DNA from 2 places in the Erwinia sp. AC075 genome. Region 2 is predicted to be linked to the other one. Evidence: riboswitches for the same ligand, from Rfam matches in the RefSeq annotation. Region 2 holds a riboswitch; the other holds the start of a gene.
The links. A riboswitch is a leader RNA that binds a small molecule or an ion and turns the genes downstream of it on or off. The one in region 2 is predicted to bind fluoride.

Region 1 (3,402 bases), on a different contig from region 2:
GATTTACTCTGACATGCCTATAATCTTTCTGTCTACTCAGGAGATTCCGGCATGAACGATAAAATATTCACCCTGCATAACGGTGCGCGTCCGCTGAGCGCGCTGAGCAGCCCGAAAGAGGCCATACGACAGTTCACGCCTAACTGGTTCGCCGCGACCATGGGGACCGGCATCCTGTCGCTGTCTCTGGCGCAGTTCCCCTGGCAGGTTCCGGGATTGCGCCTTGTCGCCGAGGGGCTCTGGATGTTTAACATCCTCCTGTTCAGCGTCTTTGCCGTGATGTATCTGGCCCGCTGGGTGATGTACTTCGGAGAGGCAAAGCGCATTTTCGGCCATTCAACCGTGTCCATGTTCTTCGGCACCATCCCGATGGGCATGGCGACCATCATCAATGGCCTGCTGGCGTTCGGTCTTCCGCGCTGGGGCGCAGACGTTATTCAGGTGGCACACGCCCTGTGGTGGCTGGACGTGGCGATGTCGCTGCTGTGCGGCGTGTGCATTCCCTACATGATGTTTACCCGGCAGCAGCACAGTATTGACCAGATGACTGCCGTCTGGTTACTGCCGGTCGTGGCAGCCGAGGTCGCGGCGGTCAGCGGCGGCCTGCTGGCGCCGCACATTGCTGCCCCACACGCGCAGCTCGGCATCATTATTACCAGCTACGTGCTGTGGGCGTACTCCGTGCCGGTGGCGCTGAGCATCCTCGCCATTCTGCTGCTGCGTATGGCGCTGCACAAGCTACCGCACGAAAGCATGGCGGCCTCAAGCTGGCTGGCGCTGGGTCCGATTGGCACCGGCTCGCTCGGCATGCTGGTCATCGGCGGAGATGCGCCCGGGGTGTTTGCCGCGGCGGGCATGCCGGAAATCGGTCACATCGCGCAGGGCGTGGGGTTCGTTGCCGGCATTCTCTTCTGGGGCTGCGGCCTGTGGTGGATGCTGCTGGCCACGCTGATAACCGTGCGATACTTCCGTGAAGGCATCCCGTTCAACCTTGGATGGTGGGGCTTTACCTTCCCGCTGGGCGTGTACACCGTGGCCACGCTCAAGCTGTCTACCCTGATTGACCTCGCATTCTTTAAAGGCTTCGGTGCGCTTCTTGTCGTCATACTGGCGGCCATGTGGCTGCTTGTCGCGGTGAAAACAGTGCGTGGGGCATGGAGCGGTAAACTGTTTGTTTCTCCCTGTCTGGCAGGCCTGGATCGGAAGCCGTGAGTGAAACCAGCACATCGATGCAGGACTCGTTTTTACGCGAGGAATGCCTCGCGGCAGTCACCGCGCCGCATGTGGCCGCGCTGAATCGCTGGGTCAGCGGCCAGCGTCAGGCCGGTGCAGAACTGCCGTGGTTTGATCCGGCTGACGGCGGGGTTAGGGCCGGACTGCTCGTCCTGCTGCAGTCGCCGGCGCGCAGCAGCCCGTCACCGCGGTTTGTGTCGCGTGATAACCCGGGGCCGGCCCAGCAGAACCTTGGGCGGTTTCTGGCGGAAGCCGGTATTTCGCGTCAGGACAGCGTGCTGTGGAATACGGTGCCCTGGGTCAGTCACGGGCTGCAGAAACGGCCGTCAGCGGCGGACATCCGCAGAGGCTGCGCCTTGCTTGAGGACGTGCTGGCGTATCTGCCCGCGCTGCGCGTGGTGGTGCTGGCCGGTGCCGTAGCGGCTCAGGCCCGCGGGACGGTCAATCATCTGTACCCCGGCGTCCCCGTGTTGACGATGCCGCACCCCAGTCCGCTTTCGCTCTGCACGAGTCCGGCGGTGACGGAAAACATTCGCCGGGTACTCTGCGAGGCACGGGCTGCGCTGGCAGGCTGAGGGCGCCAGCAGAATAATACTGACAGGTTTTGCAACCGGCTCTATACTCATATGACAAGGTGATGGCGTTCCACCTTTCCCAACCGCTCCGTTCCGGAGCTGATGACGCCTGATGCGACTCTTGATTTTCAGGAGGTGCGTCAGGCCGTCCTTACTTTCTTCCCGGCCTGCGTACTTCCCTCTTCGGGGAGAGACCTGTGATACACGTTTTTGGCCACATCAATCCTGACAGCGACGCCATCTGCACGGCCTTCGTCACCGCGCACTGGCTGACCGGGCGCGGCATGGACGCCCGCGCATGGCGTCTTGGCGAAGCTAACCGCGAAACCCATTTTATCTTTGACACCGCCGGACTCACGCTGCCGCCACGGCTTGATATTCCGCTACAGGATGAACGGGTCTGGCTGGTCGATTTCACCGAGCCGGCGCAGGGACCTGACGACCTGCTCCGGAGCAACATCGTGGGGATCACTGACCACCACCGGCTGGGCGGACTGATAACGCAACTGCCGCCGGAGGTACACATACGCCCGCTTGGCAGCAGCGCCACGCTGCTGTGGCTGCTTATGAACGCTGAAGCGCGACGCACGCTGCCCCCGACGCTTGCCATTCTTCTGCTGGGTGCACTCCTGAGCGACACCGTGAATCTTCGCTCGCCCACCACGACCGAAGACGATATCCGTTCGGCTACCGAGCTGGGCGTACTGTCCGGCGTAAACCGCAGAGCCTTCGCCCGTGACCTCCTTACGGCAAAAACTGACGTCAGCGGCCTCAGCGCACAGCTGCTGCTGGACAGGGACCTCAAGGCCTTCGTCATTGCCGGCACTGACGTGCGCATCGCCCAGATTGAGGTCAGCTCCCCGTCACAGGTTGCCACCGTGATGGACGACCTGCTCGCTGCCCTGGCGTATCTGGCAGACCAGTCGGGTGCTGGTTTGGCGGTGCTGATGCTGACCGACATCCGGGCCGGGTTTTCAACGCTTTATTTCGCCGGGCGGGAGAGCGTTAACGCGGCCTCCTGCTCCGTACCGGGTATGCTCAGCCGCAAAAAACAGCTTCTGCCGTGGCTTGAGTCCCGCCTCAACCAGAACGGGAGTTCATTATGACCTGCTACACCCATGCATTGATACTTGTGAACGATAAAGACGACGGCACCCTCCTGCTGAAGCGGGCGGTCGCGCTGGCGCAGCCGCTCGGCATGAAAATCACCCTGGCCCACATCAGCGACGACTACCGGGAAATGAACTACGTGTCCGACAGCCTGATGGACGACGTCGTGTCGGAAGAGGTGCTGAAATCCAAAGCGTTTATGAGCGAGCTGGCGGCCTCCGTGCCTGAGACGGTAGACATGCGGGAGCTGGTGACCATGCGCCGCTTTGAGGACGTGGAGAAGTGCATCGCTGAGCTGGGCGTGGACCTCGTGCTTGCCGGGCACCGAAACCGCTTTATGGGAATGCTGACGTCCCGCTCGGCGGAATACATTAACCACCTCACGGTGGATGTGCTTATCACTCACCTGAATGACTGAACCGGGAGAAACTCTATGCGCTTTACACTGGATAACGTGACCGCCCGTGAAATTCTTGACTCTCGC
Region 2 (3,402 bases):
CTCCGGGCCTGTACCCCGCCTTCTCAATGGCCTGCACGATAAACGCCAGCGGGTCGCGGTTCGACGATACGGCGGGCGCAAAACCGCCTTCGTCGCCGACTGCCGCGGACAGGTTCTTGTCCAGCAGGATCTGGCGCAGCGCCTGGTAGACCTCGCTGCCCTGACGCACGGCCTCGCGCAGCGTGGGTGCCCCGTGTGGCGCTATCATGAACTCCTGAAAGTCCGCGCCCTGACCGCGGGCGTGCACGCCGCCGTTGATAATGTTCATGCACGGTACGGGCAGCAGGTTCGCCTGCAGGCCCCCCAGGTAGCGCCAGAGCGGCTCGTGCGAGGCCTGTGCCGCCAGCCGGGCAACCGCCAGCGACACGCCCAGAATGGCATTGGCACCCAGCCGACTCTTGCTCTGCGTACCGTCCAGCGCCAGCATGATGTTATCCAGCTGACGCTGCTCGCGCACGTCCCTGCCGCGCAAGGCTTCGCAGATTTCCGTATTAACCGTCCTGACAGCATCCAGTACGCCTTTACCGCCAAAACGGTGTACGTCGCCGTCGCGGCGCTCAGCGGCCTCGCGCGAGCCGGTGCTGGCCCCGGAAGGCACCGAGGCCCGCGCCATCATTCCGTCCACGGTCCGGGCTTCGACTTCAACGGTGGGGTTGCCGCGAGAGTCAAGAATTTCACGGGCGGTCACGTTATCCAGTGTAAAGCGCATAGAGTTTCTCCCGGTTCAGTCATTCAGGTGAGTGATAAGCACATCCACCGTGAGGTGGTTAATGTATTCCGCCGAGCGGGACGTCAGCATTCCCATAAAGCGGTTTCGGTGCCCGGCAAGCACGAGGTCCACGCCCAGCTCAGCGATGCACTTCTCCACGTCCTCAAAGCGGCGCATGGTCACCAGCTCCCGCATGTCTACCGTCTCAGGCACGGAGGCCGCCAGCTCGCTCATAAACGCTTTGGATTTCAGCACCTCTTCCGACACGACGTCGTCCATCAGGCTGTCGGACACGTAGTTCATTTCCCGGTAGTCGTCGCTGATGTGGGCCAGGGTGATTTTCATGCCGAGCGGCTGCGCCAGCGCGACCGCCCGCTTCAGCAGGAGGGTGCCGTCGTCTTTATCGTTCACAAGTATCAATGCATGGGTGTAGCAGGTCATAATGAACTCCCGTTCTGGTTGAGGCGGGACTCAAGCCACGGCAGAAGCTGTTTTTTGCGGCTGAGCATACCCGGTACGGAGCAGGAGGCCGCGTTAACGCTCTCCCGCCCGGCGAAATAAAGCGTTGAAAACCCGGCCCGGATGTCGGTCAGCATCAGCACCGCCAAACCAGCACCCGACTGGTCTGCCAGATACGCCAGGGCAGCGAGCAGGTCGTCCATCACGGTGGCAACCTGTGACGGGGAGCTGACCTCAATCTGGGCGATGCGCACGTCAGTGCCGGCAATGACGAAGGCCTTGAGGTCCCTGTCCAGCAGCAGCTGTGCGCTGAGGCCGCTGACGTCAGTTTTTGCCGTAAGGAGGTCACGGGCGAAGGCTCTGCGGTTTACGCCGGACAGTACGCCCAGCTCGGTAGCCGAACGGATATCGTCTTCGGTCGTGGTGGGCGAGCGAAGATTCACGGTGTCGCTCAGGAGTGCACCCAGCAGAAGAATGGCAAGCGTCGGGGGCAGCGTGCGTCGCGCTTCAGCGTTCATAAGCAGCCACAGCAGCGTGGCGCTGCTGCCAAGCGGGCGTATGTGTACCTCCGGCGGCAGTTGCGTTATCAGTCCGCCCAGCCGGTGGTGGTCAGTGATCCCCACGATGTTGCTCCGGAGCAGGTCGTCAGGTCCCTGCGCCGGCTCGGTGAAATCGACCAGCCAGACCCGTTCATCCTGTAGCGGAATATCAAGCCGTGGCGGCAGCGTGAGTCCGGCGGTGTCAAAGATAAAATGGGTTTCGCGGTTAGCTTCGCCAAGACGCCATGCGCGGGCGTCCATGCCGCGCCCGGTCAGCCAGTGCGCGGTGACGAAGGCCGTGCAGATGGCGTCGCTGTCAGGATTGATGTGGCCAAAAACGTGTATCACAGGTCTCTCCCCGAAGAGGGAAGTACGCAGGCCGGGAAGAAAGTAAGGACGGCCTGACGCACCTCCTGAAAATCAAGAGTCGCATCAGGCGTCATCAGCTCCGGAACGGAGCGGTTGGGAAAGGTGGAACGCCATCACCTTGTCATATGAGTATAGAGCCGGTTGCAAAACCTGTCAGTATTATTCTGCTGGCGCCCTCAGCCTGCCAGCGCAGCCCGTGCCTCGCAGAGTACCCGGCGAATGTTTTCCGTCACCGCCGGACTCGTGCAGAGCGAAAGCGGACTGGGGTGCGGCATCGTCAACACGGGGACGCCGGGGTACAGATGATTGACCGTCCCGCGGGCCTGAGCCGCTACGGCACCGGCCAGCACCACCACGCGCAGCGCGGGCAGATACGCCAGCACGTCCTCAAGCAAGGCGCAGCCTCTGCGGATGTCCGCCGCTGACGGCCGTTTCTGCAGCCCGTGACTGACCCAGGGCACCGTATTCCACAGCACGCTGTCCTGACGCGAAATACCGGCTTCCGCCAGAAACCGCCCAAGGTTCTGCTGGGCCGGCCCCGGGTTATCACGCGACACAAACCGCGGTGACGGGCTGCTGCGCGCCGGCGACTGCAGCAGGACGAGCAGTCCGGCCCTAACCCCGCCGTCAGCCGGATCAAACCACGGCAGTTCTGCACCGGCCTGACGCTGGCCGCTGACCCAGCGATTCAGCGCGGCCACATGCGGCGCGGTGACTGCCGCGAGGCATTCCTCGCGTAAAAACGAGTCCTGCATCGATGTGCTGGTTTCACTCACGGCTTCCGATCCAGGCCTGCCAGACAGGGAGAAACAAACAGTTTACCGCTCCATGCCCCACGCACTGTTTTCACCGCGACAAGCAGCCACATGGCCGCCAGTATGACGACAAGAAGCGCACCGAAGCCTTTAAAGAATGCGAGGTCAATCAGGGTAGACAGCTTGAGCGTGGCCACGGTGTACACGCCCAGCGGGAAGGTAAAGCCCCACCATCCAAGGTTGAACGGGATGCCTTCACGGAAGTATCGCACGGTTATCAGCGTGGCCAGCAGCATCCACCACAGGCCGCAGCCCCAGAAGAGAATGCCGGCAACGAACCCCACGCCCTGCGCGATGTGACCGATTTCCGGCATGCCCGCCGCGGCAAACACCCCGGGCGCATCTCCGCCGATGACCAGCATGCCGAGCGAGCCGGTGCCAATCGGACCCAGCGCCAGCCAGCTTGAGGCCGCCATGCTTTCGTGCGGTAGCTTGTGCAGCGCCATACGCAGCAGCAGAATGGCGAGGATGCTCAGCGCCACCGGCACGGAGTACGCCCACAGCACGTAGC

Region 1: another riboswitch for fluoride. It lies ahead of AC0IXH_RS18500 (DHHA2 domain-containing protein); the one in region 2 lies ahead of AC0IXH_RS23905 (DHHA2 domain-containing protein).

The regions. Positions count from the first base shown of each region.
Region 1 is NZ_CEEDEU010000001.1:3,943,263-3,946,664, forward strand. Features, by position in the region: gene AC0IXH_RS18490 (TDT family transporter) at 52-1,212, shown strand; gene AC0IXH_RS18495 (uracil-DNA glycosylase) at 1,209-1,808, shown strand; fluoride riboswitch at 1,858-1,927, shown strand; gene AC0IXH_RS18500 (DHHA2 domain-containing protein) at 2,006-2,914, shown strand; gene AC0IXH_RS18505 (universal stress protein) at 2,911-3,336, shown strand; gene eno (phosphopyruvate hydratase) at 3,352-3,402, shown strand, end outside.
Region 2 is NZ_CEEDEU010000002.1:37,397-40,798, reverse strand. Features, by position in the region: gene eno (phosphopyruvate hydratase) at 1-709, opposite strand, end outside; gene AC0IXH_RS23910 (universal stress protein) at 725-1,150, opposite strand; gene AC0IXH_RS23905 (DHHA2 domain-containing protein) at 1,147-2,055, opposite strand; fluoride riboswitch at 2,134-2,203, opposite strand; gene AC0IXH_RS23900 (uracil-DNA glycosylase) at 2,253-2,852, opposite strand; gene AC0IXH_RS23895 (TDT family transporter) at 2,849-3,402, opposite strand, start outside.